3 regions of the Pseudomonas sp. GW823-FHT02F05 genome follow, and region 1 is predicted to be linked to each of the others. Evidence: predicted binding sites of a transcription regulator. Region 1 holds the regulator's gene; each other region holds the start of a gene.

Region 1 (4,813 bases):
CTTCGCCCAAGGCCCTGGCCGTGGCGGCGGGCATCATGGCGATCATGGGCATTGTGCCGGGCATGCCGCACTTCTCGTTCCTGAGCATGGCGGCCCTGGCGGGTGGTGCGGCGTACCTGTTCTGGAAAAAGCAGAACCAGGTCAAAGTCCAGGCCCAGCAGGAAATCGCCCGTCAACAGGAGCTGCTGCCATCCCCGGCCCGCGCCCAGGAAACCAAGGAGTTGGGCTGGGACGACGTCACGCCCATCGACATGATCGGCCTGGAAGTCGGTTACCGCCTGATCCCGCTGGTCGACCGCAACCAGGGTGGGCAACTGCTGGCGCGGATCAAGGGTGTGCGCAAGAAGCTGTCCCAGGACCTGGGTTTCTTGATGCCCACTGTGCATATCCGTGACAACCTCGACCTGGCCCCCAGCGCTTATCGCCTGACCCTGATGGGGGTAATCCTGGCCGAAGCCGAGATCTACCCGGACCGCGAACTGGCGATCAACCCCGGCCAAGTGTTCGGTACCCTCAACGGCATTACCGCCAAAGATCCGGCTTTCGGCCTGGAAGCGGTGTGGATCGAAGTCAGCCAGCGCAGCCAGGCGCAGTCCCTCGGTTACACCGTGGTGGATGCCAGCACCGTGGTCGCCACGCACCTCAACCAGATTCTCTACAAGCACTCCCACGAGTTGATCGGCCACGAGGAAGTCCAGCAATTGATGGGCTTGCTGGCCAAATCGTCGCCAAAACTGGCCGAAGAGCTGGTGCCTGGCGTGCTGTCACTGTCGCAGTTGCTCAAGGTGTTGCAAGCGCTGTTGGCCGAACAGGTGCCCGTGCGCGACATTCGCAGCATTGCCGAGGCCATCGCCAACAATGCCGCCAAGAGTCAAGATACTGCCGCTCTGGTGGCGGCGGTGCGTGTCGGCGTGTCCCGCGCAATCGTGCAAAGCATTGTAGGGACTGAGTCGGAGCTGCCTGTGATCACCCTGGAGCCCAGGTTGGAACAAATATTGCTCAATAGTATTCAGAAGGCAGGGCAAGGCCAGGAAGAGGGCGTTTTACTGGAGCCAAGCATGGCTGAAAAGCTGCAGCGTTCGTTGATCGACGCCGCACAGCGCCAGGAAATGCAGGGCAACCCGGTGATCCTGCTGGTGGCCGGCCCGGTTCGCGCGATGTTGTCGCGGTTCGGACGCCTGGCCGTACCGAATTTGCACGTGTTGGCTTACCAGGAAATTCCTGACAATAAGCAAGTGACTATTGTCGCGACAGTTGGGCCCAATGGCTGAGGTAGTGGGTTATGCAAGTTAAGCGTTTTTTCGCCGCCGATATGCGTCAGGCCATGAAACTGGTCCGTGATGAGCTGGGCGCCGATGCCGCGATTATCGGTAACCGTCGGATTGCCGGCGGTGTCGAGCTGACGGCTGCCCTGGATTACACGCCCCAGGCGCTGGCCCCGCGCGTGCCAAACATGGAGCTCGAAGACGAGCTGCGCAAGACCGCCTCGCGCATTGTGTCGGCCCAGGCTGAACTGAGCATGCGTGGCGACAGCGATGCCAGCACCAATCGCCAGCTGTTTGCCGGCCTGCCGCTGACCGCCGCCGAGCCGCTGGTTGAACCCACCTTTGTCGAACCGCCGCGTCCTGCAGCGCCTGCCCCGGCTGCCGCAGTTGACCAGCGCGTGATTGACTCGATGCGTTTTGAACTCAACGGCCTGCGTGAATTGCTCGAAGTGCAGCTCGGCTCGCTGGCCTGGACCCAACTGCAAGGCAGCAAGCCGCAGCAAGCCAACCTCTGGCGTCGCCTGCAACGCATCGGCCTGTCCGGCCCGTTGTCCCGCGACCTGCTGGCCTTGACCGCTGAAGTCGAGGAGCCGCGCCAGGCCTGGCGCATGCTGCTGGCGCACTTGGCGCGCATGATTGCCACGCCGGAAATCGAACCCCTGGAAGAGGGCGGTGTAATCGCCATGGTCGGCCCCGCCGGCATGGGCAAGACCACCACCCTGGCAAAGCTTGCGGCCCGTTACGTGCTTAAATATGGCGCGCAGAATATCGCCCTGGTGAGCATGGACAGTTACCGTATCGGCGCTCAGGAGCAGCTCAAGACCCTGGGCCGCATCCTCAACGTGCCGGTAACCCATGTCGACCCGGGCCAGTCCCTGGCCAATGCCCTCGACCCGTTGCTGCGCAAGCGCGTGGTGCTGATCGATACCGCCGGCCTGCAAGCCAGTGATCCGGCGCTGCGCATGCAGCTCGAAAGCCTGGCCGGGCGAGGCATCAAGTCAAAAAATTACCTGGTGCTTGCAACCACCAGCCAGAAACAGGTTCTTACCGCTGCTTATCACAGTTACAAGCGTTGCGGCCTGGCCGGTTGCATCCTCACCAAGCTCGATGAAACCGCGAGCCTGGGCGAGGTGTTGAGCCTGGCCATCAGCCATGAATTACCGGTTGCCTACCTCACCGACGGGCCGCGGATCCCGGATGATCTGCATCTGCCGCGCCGTCATCAGTTGGTCAGCCGTGCCGTGAGTGTGCAAATGCAAGACGAGCCTAGCGAGGAAGCGATGGCCGATATGTTCGCCGACCTTTACCACCACCCGGCTAAACGGGTGGGTTGAGGCAGGATGAACACCGTGAAATGTACCTACATCGATGGTCTGCAAGCGATTCACGCGGCCAAGCCATGTAGCCTGCGTCTAAGCAAGACAAGGTAAAGAAATAAAATGGGCAGCATGCATCCCGTACAGGTGATCGCGGTGACCGGCGGCAAAGGTGGCGTCGGGAAAACTAACGTGTCAGTGAATTTGTCCCTGGCCCTGGCAGAGCTTGGCCGTCGCGTCATGCTGCTGGATGCTGACCTGGGCTTGGCGAACGTGGACGTTCTGCTGGGGCTGACACCCAAACATACCCTGGCCGATGTGATCGAAGGCCGTTGTGAGCTGCGCGACGTGCTGCTCCAGGGCCCCGGAGGCATTCGCATCGTGCCGGCGGCCTCGGGCACCCAGAGCATGGTGCACCTGAGCCCCGCGCAGCATGCCGGGCTGATCCAGGCGTTCAGCGACATCGGCGACAACCTCGACGTGCTGGTGATCGACACCGCCGCCGGGATCGGCGAGTCGGTGGTCAGCTTTGTACGCGCAGCGCAGGAAGTGCTGTTGGTGGTGTGCGACGAACCCACCTCCATCACCGACGCCTATGCGCTGATCAAACTGCTTAACCGTGACTACGGCATGAACCGCTTTCGCGTGTTGGCCAACATGGCCCAGAGCCCGCAGGAAGGGCGCAACCTGTTTGCCAAGTTGACCAAGGTCACGGATCGCTTCCTCGATGTGGCTTTACAATACGTCGGCGCAGTTCCCTATGACGAGTGTGTGCGCAAGGCCGTGCAAAAGCAGCGTGCGGTCTACGAAGCGTTCCCTCGTTCCAAGTGCGCACTGGCGTTCAAGGCCATTGCCCAGAAGGTCGATACCTGGCCGTTGCCCGCCAACCCGCGGGGGCATCTGGAGTTTTTCGTCGAGCGTTTGGTGCATCAGACGAGCGCAGGACCGGTGCTATGACATCCAGCGGCTACAACCTTTACAAAAAGTCGGCACGTGACAGCCAGGGCGAATTGATCGAGCGCTATGCGCCGTTGGTCAAGCGCATTGCCTATCACCTGTTGGCGCGCTTGCCCGCGAGTGTGCAGGTCGAAGACTTGATCCAGGCCGGCATGATCGGCCTGCTTGAAGTCTCCACCAAGTACGACGCCAGCAAGGGTGCCAGTTTCGAAACGTATGCGGGTATCCGTATCCGTGGCGCGATGCTCGATGAAGTGCGTAAAGGCGATTGGGCGCCGCGTTCGGTACACCGCAATACGCGCATGGTCAGCGATGCAATTCGTGCAATTGAAGCAAAAACCGGCCGTGACGCTAAAGATCATGAAGTTGCGGCCGAACTCCAATTGAGTCTCGACGATTACTACGGGATTTTGAACGATACCTTGGGCAGCCGCCTGTTCAGTTTCGACGACCTTTTACAGGACGGCGAGCACGAAGGGCTGCACGAGGACGGCGCGAGCGCGCATACGGAGCCGTCGCGCGACCTGGAAGATGAACGTTTCCAGGGCGCGTTGGCCGATGCAATCGCCAATTTGCCAGAGCGTGAGCGGCTGGTGCTGGCGCTGTACTACGACGAAGAGCTGAACCTCAAGGAAATCGGTGAGGTCCTGGGGGTCAGCGAATCGCGTGTCAGCCAGTTGCATAGCCAGTGCGCAGCCCGCTTGCGGGGCCGATTGGCCGAGTGGCGCGCGCGCTGACAGGCAGTGTGGGGGCACTGCAGACGCTGCCGTGAGATCGCAAGGTTTCGCGGCTGTGTGCCGTGGTGCCCTGGGCAGTCCTTTTTGTGTAACGCCTGTTGATTGAAATGGCGCGTCCAGGTGCTGGGCGCGTTTAAGACTGCTTGGAGGTCGAATTGGACAAGAACATGAAAATCCTCATCGTTGATGACTTCTCAACGATGCGGCGGATCATAAAAAACCTGTTGCGTGACCTTGGGTTCACCAACACGGTCGAGGCGGATGACGGCCTGACGGCCATTCCGATCCTCAACAGCGGGAGCATCGACTTTCTGGTGACCGACTGGAACATGCCGGGCATGACCGGTATCGACCTGCTGCGCCATGTGCGCGCCGATGAAAAACTGCGCAGCCTGCCTGTGCTGATGGTGACCGCCGAAGCCAAGCGCGAACAGATCATCGAAGCCGCCCAAGCCGGGGTCAACGGTTACGTGGTCAAGCCATTCACGGCACTGGCCTTGAAAGAGAAGATCGAGAAAATCTTCGAACGCATCCACGG
Region 2 (4,813 bases), on a different contig from region 1:
CCCACGCTCCGCGTGGGAGCGCCTCCAGTGACGCTCTGCGTCACGCTTTGGGCGCAGAGCGCCTCGGGCTGCATTCCCACGCGGAGCGTGGGAACGATCAACTGCAATATCAGGCTTTAGCAGCGGCGATGCCCTGGCCCATCTGCACCGGCGTACCCGCTGCCAGTTCTTCAGCCCACTTCACCTGGTCCGGCCCGAACAACACGATGGCGGTCGATCCCAGTTTGAAGCGACCCAGTTCCGCACCTTTCTCCAGATGAATCGGCGCGCGGGCCGCTTCGTCGTAGCGGAAGGTTTTCAGCTCGCGTTTCGGCGGCGTCACCAAACCGGCCCACACGGTTTCAATCGACGCAACGATCATCGCACCTACCAACACCACGGCCATCGGGCCGCGTTCGGTGTCGAACAAGCAAACAACGCGTTCGTTACGGGCGAACAGTTCCGGCACGTTTTCGGCGGTGGTCTGGTTGACCGAGAAAATCCGCCCTGGCACATACACCATCTCGCGCAGGGTACCGGCCAGTGGCATGTGCACCCGGTGGTAGTCCTTGGGCGACAGGTAAATAGTCGCGAAGTCCCCGCCCATGAACGGCGCAGCCATTGCCGCATCGCCACCGAGCAGTTCCAGCACGCTGAAGCTGTGGCCCTTGGCCTGGAAGATACGACCATGTTCGATCGGGCCTAGCTGGCTGACCGCGCCATCGGCAGGGCTCAGCACTGCGCCTGGGGTTGGATCTAACGGACGGGCGCCGTCTTTCAGCGCGCGGGTGAAGAAGGCGTTGAAGTGCTCGTAGGCGGTCAGGTCTTCCACCAGGGCCTGGGACATGTCCACCTGGTAGCGCTTGGCGAACCAGGCAGTGAAGGCGTTCTTGAACCAGCGCACGCGGCACTCGGCGATACAGCCGGCCAGGCGCGACAGCAAGTGATGCGGCAGCAAGTACTGGCTGAGGATAAACAACTGCTTTTTCATAACTGTCCTTAAACCTTAAATCTCAACGGGGGTGTCGGGGTGGTTGCCCCATTCGCCCCAGGAACCGGCATAACCTTTGACTCGCGGATAACCGAGCGCCTTGGCCACCAGGTAGGTGAAGCCAGAGCGGTGGTGAGTCTGGCAGTGGGTGATGATTTCTTTGTCTTTGGTCAGCCCGAGGTCTTCGAGGATTTGCGGCATGTCACGGCGGATACGCAGGCTGCGCGCCTTGTCCATGCCGGCGGTCCATTCGAAGTTCACCGCGCCGGGAATGTGGCCGCCCTTGGCTGCGAGCACTTTCTCGCCGGAATACTCCAGCGGGCCACGAGCGTCCCAGATCCCCAGGTCGGCCGCGCCGAGGCGGCTTTGCAGGTATTCGCGGGTGGCTGTGGGGCCGTCGTGCAGCGTAAGGCTGACCGGGCCGCCGGCTGCTGGGGGCGCATCGGTGGAAAGCGGGTGCCCTTCCTCCAGCCAAGCCAGCAGGCCACCGTCGAGGTAGTGATATTTCTGGTGGCCGATCACGTCGAGCATCCAGATAAAACGCCCGGCCCAACCGCCGCCTTCGTCGTCATAGACCACATAGGTGGCGTCCGGGGTGTGGCCCAGTTCGCCGAACAGTTTTTCCAGGTCGGCCTTGCTTGGTAGCAGGCCGGGTGCCGGTGGCTGTCCCAGTTGGGTGCGCTTGGGGTCAACGAAGTGCGCGCCGGGGATATGCCCTTCGGCGTAGCGGGCGACACTGGTGAGGTCTACCAGTATCAAGTGCTTAGAATCGAGGCGACCCAACAGGTCGGCGGATTCGATCACCAGCGGCAAGCCAGAGAAGTCAGGCATGTGAGGTCTCCTGGGCACAAATGTTGGCGATAAAGGCCGGTGATTGTAGCGCAAGCATCAGGCGCTGCGGTTGGTAAAGCTGTGCAGGGCTTTCTCGATGCATTGGGCGGTTTTGCCGAACGCCTGCACGGTGGTTTCCGAGAACGGCCCGCCGCCCTGGTCCGCCACGATCAGCATGACCACGCGACCGTTGCAGCTCAGTGAGCGCAACAGCAAGTGCTCGCCAATAAATAGACGACGCAGGATTGGTGGCAGCAATGCGGAAAACTGCGCATGGTTGTCGGGGTTCAGGCGTACCTGGGCGGACTTTTCCAGCAGGCGTTGCAGCAGTGTGCTATTGACCACATCCAGGCTCAGGTGAGCCGCGTCCTTGGGCAGGCCGTCGGCCTGGTGTACACGCAAGGTGCTCAAGGCGCGATCTGCCATGAATATCAGTACCCGCTGCATGCCACTGGCGACCAGGGCTTCCTTGGCGCAAGTGGTCAGGTGCATGGCGTTGGCAAAGCGGCTCGGCTCCACCAGCAACTCGGTGCAACGCGTGCGCCACACGGCCAAGGCTTCGGCAGTGGGCGGTGGTGCCGGCAGCAAGCCGCGATGGACTTTCTGTACGTGCCACGGCCAGATCAGCGACAGCGCCGGGTGCCAGAGGTCGGGCATCAAGGTGGTACGAGCACTGGTCACCGCTTGTTGGTGGGCTTGCTGTTGCACATCGCTCAACGGCGTTTGCAGGTACAGCGCCGTCAGGTATTGCCAGCGCTCAGTGTGCGGGCAGGTCCAGGATTCCTGGGCCGACATCGCCAGGCCGTTGGCCAGCAATACGGTGTTGGCCGGCTGGTTCAGCCAGCGTCGCAGGTTGGGCTCGGCATCGAGCAATTGCTGGTGGCGCAGGGCGTCGTCTTGACGGGCAATGTGCAGCGCCTTGACCAGCAGGCGTTGCTCGGCCAACAGCAACTTGTAGCCCTGTGAAACCCAGATCGGCAGGTGCCAGGCTTCGGTCAAGCCCAGGCACAGGTCAAGCAAACGCACGCCGAACAGCTGTTGCTCGACCTGGCGCGCCGATTGGCCTTTATGGATCACCCGTAACTCCCATTCCTCCAGGAGCTTGGGGTAGGCGACGGCCATCGGCCACAGTGGCGACAGAAACAGCAGGCTGCCCCAGTGGATGTCCTGCCACAGCCGCGCGAGGCGACTGCCGAACAAACCGTTGGCTTGCTGGGATGCGTGCTGGCTGATCAGCAACAGCTGACGCAAGGCCACGGGGATTTCCCGGGCGGGTACCGAAGGCAGGCGCGCCAACAACTCTTCTGCACGTTTGAGGCCAAGACGGTTAAGTGCGACTTCAAGGTTTTCTGCAGGTTCGGTCAGGCTGCCGTAGGCGTGGCTGTTGGCTTCGCGCATCACACTCAGCACCAGGGCCGGACTGTTTTGCATCAACTCAGCAATATCTCGCAATGAACTGCGGCTATCGCGAATGGCTTTGCACACGCGTTCATGGCTGGCCTGCGGCACGGGCAGCAGCACGTCGTCCAGGCACTTGATCCAAGCGGCGAGGGTAGTGGGGCGGTTTGTTGGGACTGTCGTTTCAATTGCCATGATTGGGGCGCGATCATCACTTGCGTTCAACACGCCCGGAACGGGCCGAATTGGCTTTTCGCCTTAACGGGCTATAGTCTGGCGCAGTTTTGCCGATAAGTAGAACAAGAGTTTTCTGCTGCACCCCATATGTCCATGAACCCGACGGCGCAAGTACCCCTCTCCTATGGCTAAAATTATCGGCATCATTGTCGTCATCGCAAGTGTGCTCGGAGGGTACGTCCTCTCCCACGGTAAAATCGCCGCACTGATCCAGCCTTTCGAAGTGCTGATTATCGGCGGTGCCGCGTTCGGCGCATTTTTGCAGGCCAACCCAGGCTATATGACCATGCACGTGGTCAAGAAGTCCCTGGGCATGTTCAGTTCGCGCTTCTCCCACACGTTTTATCTTGAAGTGCTGGGGCTGATCTACGAGATCCTCAACAAAAGCCGCCGTGAAGGCATGATGGCGATCGAAGGCGATATCGAAGACGCTGCGGCCAGCCCGATTTTTGCCAAGTACCCGGCCGTGCTCAAAGACGAGCGCATGACCGCGTATATCTGTGATTACCTGCGCATCATGTCCTCCGGCAACATGGCGCCTCACGAGCTGGAAGGCCTGTTCGACATGGAGTTGTTCAGCCTCAAGGAAGAGCTGGAGCATCCTTCCCACGCCGTGACCGGCATTGCCGACGGTATGCCCGGTTTTGGTATTGTCGCGGCGGTACTGGGGATCGTGGTGACCATGGCGTCCCTGGGCGAGGGCGATCAGGCGGCCATCGGCATGCACGTAGGTGCGGCGCTGGTCGGCACCTTCTTCGGTATTCTCGCCGCCTATGGTTTCTTCGGCCCGCTCGCCACCTCCCTGGCCCACGATGCCAAGGAAGAGATCAACCTCTACGAAGCGATCAAGGCGTGCCTGGTGGCATCGGCGTCGGGCATGCCGCCGTCGTTGGCCGTGGAGTTCGGGCGCAAAGTGTTGTACCCGAAACACCGCCCAAGTTTCTCCGAGCTGGAACAAGCGGTTCGCGGTCGCTAAGCCATGGAAAACAACCAGCCGATCATCATCAAGCGCGTCAGGCGCTTCGCTGCGGGGCACCATGGCGGTGCCTGGAAAATCGCCTTCGCCGACTTTGCCACGGCGATGATGGCGTTCTTCCTGGTGTTGTGGCTGATGTCCACCGCTACGCCAGAACAGAAAATCGCCATCGCCGGCTACTTCAAGGACCCGATTGGCTTTTCGGAAAGCGGTACGCCGTTTGTCATTGACCTGGGCGGCTCGCCGGAACTGGCGCCCGAGCGCACCATCAACCCGGAAGTGCAAACTGAATCGCCTCAGGAAAAAATCCCGATTGAGCGCGACACTGTCGAATCCATGGCCGAGCAGGTCGAACAGGAGCGACTGGAACTGTTGCTGCAGGAATTGCAGAACAAGGTTGA
Region 3 (4,813 bases), on a different contig from region 1:
CCATTCACGCCACGGCGCAATGACTTTAACGCCTGGCTTGAGTGCGTAGGCACCCAGTTCGAAACGTACCTGGTCGTTGCCCTTGCCGGTGGCGCCGTGAGAAATGGCGTCGGCGCCCGTTTCGTTGGCGATCTCGATCAGGCGCTTGGCGATCAGCGGACGTGCGATGGAGGTACCCAGCAGGTACTCACCTTCGTAGACAGTGTTGGCGCGAAACATCGGGAAAACGAAATCGCGGACGAACTCTTCGCGCAGGTCGTCAATGTAGATCTCTTTCACGCCCATGGCTTGCGCCTTGGCACGTGCAGGTTCGACCTCTTCACCCTGACCCAGGTCAGCGGTGAAGGTCACCACTTCACAGTTATAAGTATCCTGCAGCCACTTGAGGATCACCGAAGTGTCCAGGCCGCCGGAATACGCGAGAACGACCTTGTTTACGTCGGCCATGCCATCACTCCACGGGGTTGTACGGAAAGGCGACGATTCTACCGATCAAAACCGTGAAATTACAGGGGCGCGACAGCAAATGAAGATAAAGCGACAGATTATGTCGAGTGGGCGACCGATGGTCGCCTCTTATGAGGTAGCCGCCGAGTTGCTCGGCGCAGTGGCCTGAGGCGCCGGTTTCTCTGGGGCAGCCACCCGCTCAAGCTGAATATTTACACGGCGGTTACGCGCACGGTTGGTGGCATTAGTGTTGGGCGCCAAGGGGTAGCTTTCGCCATGGAAGCGCATCGTGATTTGCGATTCCTGAATGCCGTTGGCCTTGAAGTAGTCCATCACCGCCAGGGCGCGGCGCCGTGAGACGTCACGGTTGGTCAGGCGATTGCCACTGTTATCGGAATGACCGTTCAACTCGACATGATTGACCGTGGGATCGGCTTTCATGAATGCCAGGATCACCGACAACTTCTTCTTGGCCGCCGCGTCCAGCTCAATACCACCACCGGGGAAGCCCACTTCAGTCTGTTTGACCTGGTCGTAATTCATGGGCAGCAGCTTGGTGGTGCACACCTGATAATCGTTGTAAGCCTTGTTGAACTTCACAGGCAGCAGGCGAATTTCCGAGTAGCCGCCTTGACGCCCGTAATGCCGCACGGTCGGGCTGCGCCCTTCAAGCAAACCCGTGAACAGGCGGCCGGCCTGGGCCTGGGAGCTATTGAACAGGACGTCGCCGCTGCCGACACGCACGGCCCCAAGGTTGATATCACCTCGGCCCGGCTGCCACGGCGCGGCCGCGGCCAATAAGGTTGCCGAGCCGGCGCCAAGGGTGCCGCCATAGGTTTTCAGACGAAACGTTGCCTGCTCGCCGGCCCGGCGCACGAACTCACCGGAACCAAAATCGGTGATCGGCTGGGTCAGGCGGCACTCGAACTGATCGCCCTCTACCTTCCACTCAATATTCTCCAGACGTGTCTGGAACGTGAGGGCCGCCGCAGGCAGGCTGGCGAACACACTGAGCAGGGCTAGATAATACTGGCGCACGGGAGGCTCCACTGGTTTCTACAACACTTCAAAGCGTCATACATCGTTAAGGCATACCCGGAGATATCGGTAGCATCCGGCAAAACTTGATAGCGAGTGCCTGCAAGAGTCTTTTCCGGTAGCATTCCCACCAGATTGACCCGCCTGGAATCCCCAATGTCCGACCGCCTGACCCTGCTGCGTCCCGACGACTGGCATATTCATCTTCGCGATGGTGCTGCGTTACCCCAAACCGTGGCCGATGTGGCCCGCACGTTTGGCCGTGCCATCATCATGCCTAACCTGGTACCTCCGGTGCGCAATGCCGCAGAAGCCGACGCCTATCGCCAGCGCATCCTCGCTGCACGACCGGCCGGCAGCCGCTTCGAACCGTTGATGGTGCTCTACCTGACCGACCGCACCCAGCCTGAAGAAATTCGTGAAGCCAAGGCCAGCGGTTATGTGCACGCCGCCAAGCTGTACCCGGCAGGTGCGACCACCAACTCCGATTCCGGTGTAACCAGTATCGACAAGATCCTGCCGGCGATCGAAGCCATGGCGGAGGTCGGCATGCCATTGCTGATCCACGGGGAAGTCACCCGTGGCGACGTGGATGTGTTCGATCGCGAAAAAATCTTCATCGATGAACACATGCGTCGTGTGGTCGAGTTGTTCCCTACGCTCAAAGTGGTGTTTGAACACATCACCACCGCCGATGCGGTGCAGTTCGTCAGCGAAGCGTCGGCCAACGTTGGCGCGACCATCACCGCTCATCACCTGCTCTACAACCGCAACCACATGCTGGTGGGCGGGATTCGGCCGCATTTCTATTGCCTGCCTATTCTCAAGCGCAATACCCACCAGGTCGCACTGCTGGATGCCGCCACCAGCGGCAGCCCGAAGTTCTTCCTCGGCACCGACTCTGCGCCACACGCCCAGCACGCCAAGGAAGCCGCATGCGGCTGCGCCGGCTGCTACACCGCGTTTGCCGCCATCGAGTTGTACGCCGAAGCTTTCGAACAGCGTAACGCGCTGGACAAACTCGAAGGTTTCGCCAGCCTCAACGGCCCGCGTTTCTACGGCCTGCCGGCGAATACCGACCGCATTACCCTGGTCCGTGAAGACTGGACCGCCCCTGCCAGCCTGCCGTTTGGCGAGCTGACCGTTATCCCGCTGCGCGCCGGTGAAACACTGCGCTGGCGCCTGCTGGAGGAAAGCAAGTGAGTGAAGACCATTACGACGACGAACAAGAGCACGGCGGTGGCGGCTCGCGCCATCCGATGGCCGAGCGTTTTCGCGGCTATCTGCCGGTCGTCATCGACGTAGAAACCGGTGGTTTCAACTGCGCCACCGACGCCTTGCTGGAAATCGCCGCAACCACCATCGGCATGGACGAACAGGGCTTTGTGTACCCGGAACACACCCATTTCTTCCGCGTCGAGCCGTTTGAAGGCGCCAATATCGAAGCCGCTGCCCTGGAATTCACCGGGATCAAGCTCGACCACCCACTGCGTATGGCGGTAAGTGAAGAAGCGGCGCTGACCGATATCTTCCGTGGCGTGCGCAAGGCGTTGAAGGCCAATGGCTGCAAACGTGCGATCCTGGTCGGCCACAACAGCAGTTTCGACCTGGGCTTCCTGAACGCCGCCGTGGCGCGGCTGGACATGAAGCGCAACCCGTTTCATCCGTTCTCCAGTTTCGACACCGCAACGCTTGCCGGCCTGGCCTACGGTCAGACCGTTCTGGCCAAAGCCTGCCAGGCGGCCGGTATCGACTTTGACGGGCGTGAAGCCCACTCGGCCCGCTACGACACCGAAAAGACCGCCGAGCTGTTCTGCGGCATCGTCAATCGGTGGAAACAGATGGGCGGCTGGGAAGACTTCAACGACTGAAGGCAAATCCCACGCATAAAAAAACCGGCCTTTTCAGGCCGGTTTTTTTGTACCGTGACGTTGGCTTACAGCTTGCCAGCGTTCTCGGTCAGGTAAGCCGCAACGCCTTCTGGCGAAGCGTTCATGCCTTTGTCGCCTTTTTTCCAGTTGGCAGGGCAGACTTCGCCGTGCTCTTCGTGGAATTGCAGCGCGTCGACCAGGCGGATCAGCTCTTCCATGTTACGGCCCAGCGGCAGGTCGTTGATGATCTGCGAGCGCACAACGCCCTTGTCGTCGATCAGGAACGCGCCACGGAACGCCACGCCGCCTTCGGACTCAACGTCGTAGGCCTTGGCGATGTCGTGCTTCATGTCGGCAGCCATGGTGTATTTGACTTTGCCGATGCCGCCGTCGTTGATGGCGGTGTTGCGCCAGGCGTTGTGGGTGAAATGGGAGTCGATGGAAACCGCGACCACTTCAACATTGCGCGCTTTGAAATCGTCCATGCGGTGGTCCAGGGCGATCAGCTCTGAAGGGCAGACGAAGGTGAAGTCCAGCGGGTAGAAGAACACCAGGCCGTATTTGCCTTTGATGGCTTCAGACAGCTTGAAGCTGTCTACGATTTCGCCATTGCCGAGGACGGCTGGTACGTCGAAATCCGGGGCTTGTTTACCGACGAGTACGCTCATTGGATATCTCCTGATATAGGGGTGACGATTGAAGTAAAAGGACCGGTCGAGTCTGCCTGTGGAAACAGACAGAAATATGACGCAATCACGCTTCGTGAAGACCGACCATCATACACCGAAAAAACCGTTCGTCAGCGCACGGGCAATTCCCCCCGGATTGCTGCTGAAACTATTTTGACAATCATTCTCGTTAACATTAAGATCCATCGCACTTAAGCCATAAACCCGCGACGGTTCTCACTTATGTATGTCTGCCTCTGCACTGGCGTCACCGACGGACAAATCCGCGAAGCAATCTATGAAGGTTGCTGCAGCTACAAAGAAGTGCGTGAAACCACCGGCGTTGCCAGCCAGTGCGGCAAATGTGCTTGCCTGGCCAAGCAAGTGGTACGGGAAACCCTGACGCAGCTGCAAACAGCCCAGACCGCACTCCCCTACTCGACAGAATTTACACACGCCTGATAGGCATGTTTTAAAGAGCCGGACCTTGTGTCCGGTTTTTTTATGCCTGTAATTCAATTAGTTAGCGCCAAGACGCGGAACACAAACATTCTTATTCCGATTAATTTTCATTTATTATTCAATAACTTAGGTTTGACACTAGGATTTTCACCGCTCAGACTCCGCCCTATACACAGCTATTACAGGGCAGGACCCCAGTCATGAAAGGCGACATCTCAGTCATCCAGCAACTCAACAAAATCCTTGCCAATGAACTAGTCGCGATCAATCAGTACTTCCTGCATGCGCGCATGTACGATGACTGGGGCCTGGAAAAGCTCGGCAAGC

The links. Region 1 encodes FliA, which starts transcription of late flagellar genes. Its sites were predicted from a motif close to CTAAAGTTTNNNNNNNNNNNGCCGNTAA; they were not measured.
Region 2: a site for FliA is predicted at 3,466-3,493, ahead of motA (flagellar motor stator protein MotA). Genes of this name have one in related genera too.
Region 3: a site for FliA is predicted at 1,549-1,576, ahead of AC1RAC_RS22240 (flagellar protein MotY). Genes of this name have one in related genera too.

The regions. Positions count from the first base shown of each region.
Region 1 covers NZ_JBXAJM010000022.1:25,679-30,491, reverse strand. The annotation lists gene flhA (flagellar biosynthesis protein FlhA) at 1-1,271, shown strand, start outside; gene flhF (flagellar biosynthesis GTPase FlhF) at 1,283-2,599, shown strand; gene fleN (flagellar synthesis regulator FleN) at 2,705-3,538, shown strand; gene fliA (RNA polymerase sigma factor FliA) at 3,535-4,275, shown strand; gene AC1RAC_RS23225 (chemotaxis response regulator CheY) at 4,443-4,813, shown strand, end outside.
Region 2 covers NZ_JBXAJM010000023.1:70,720-75,532, reverse strand. The annotation lists gene asd (archaetidylserine decarboxylase) at 110-970, opposite strand; gene AC1RAC_RS23895 (rhodanese-like domain-containing protein) at 986-1,801, opposite strand; gene AC1RAC_RS23890 (HDOD domain-containing protein) at 1,859-3,394, opposite strand; gene motA (flagellar motor stator protein MotA) at 3,561-4,412, shown strand; gene motB (flagellar motor protein MotB) at 4,416-4,813, shown strand, end outside.
Region 3 covers NZ_JBXAJM010000020.1:60,959-65,771, reverse strand. The annotation lists gene AC1RAC_RS22245 (argininosuccinate synthase) at 1-447, opposite strand, end outside; gene AC1RAC_RS22240 (flagellar protein MotY) at 577-1,485, opposite strand; gene pyrC (dihydroorotase) at 1,642-2,688, shown strand; gene rnt (ribonuclease T) at 2,685-3,356, shown strand; gene AC1RAC_RS22225 (peroxiredoxin) at 3,422-4,024, opposite strand; gene AC1RAC_RS22220 (bacterioferritin-associated ferredoxin) at 4,268-4,486, shown strand; gene bfr (bacterioferritin) at 4,687-4,813, shown strand, end outside.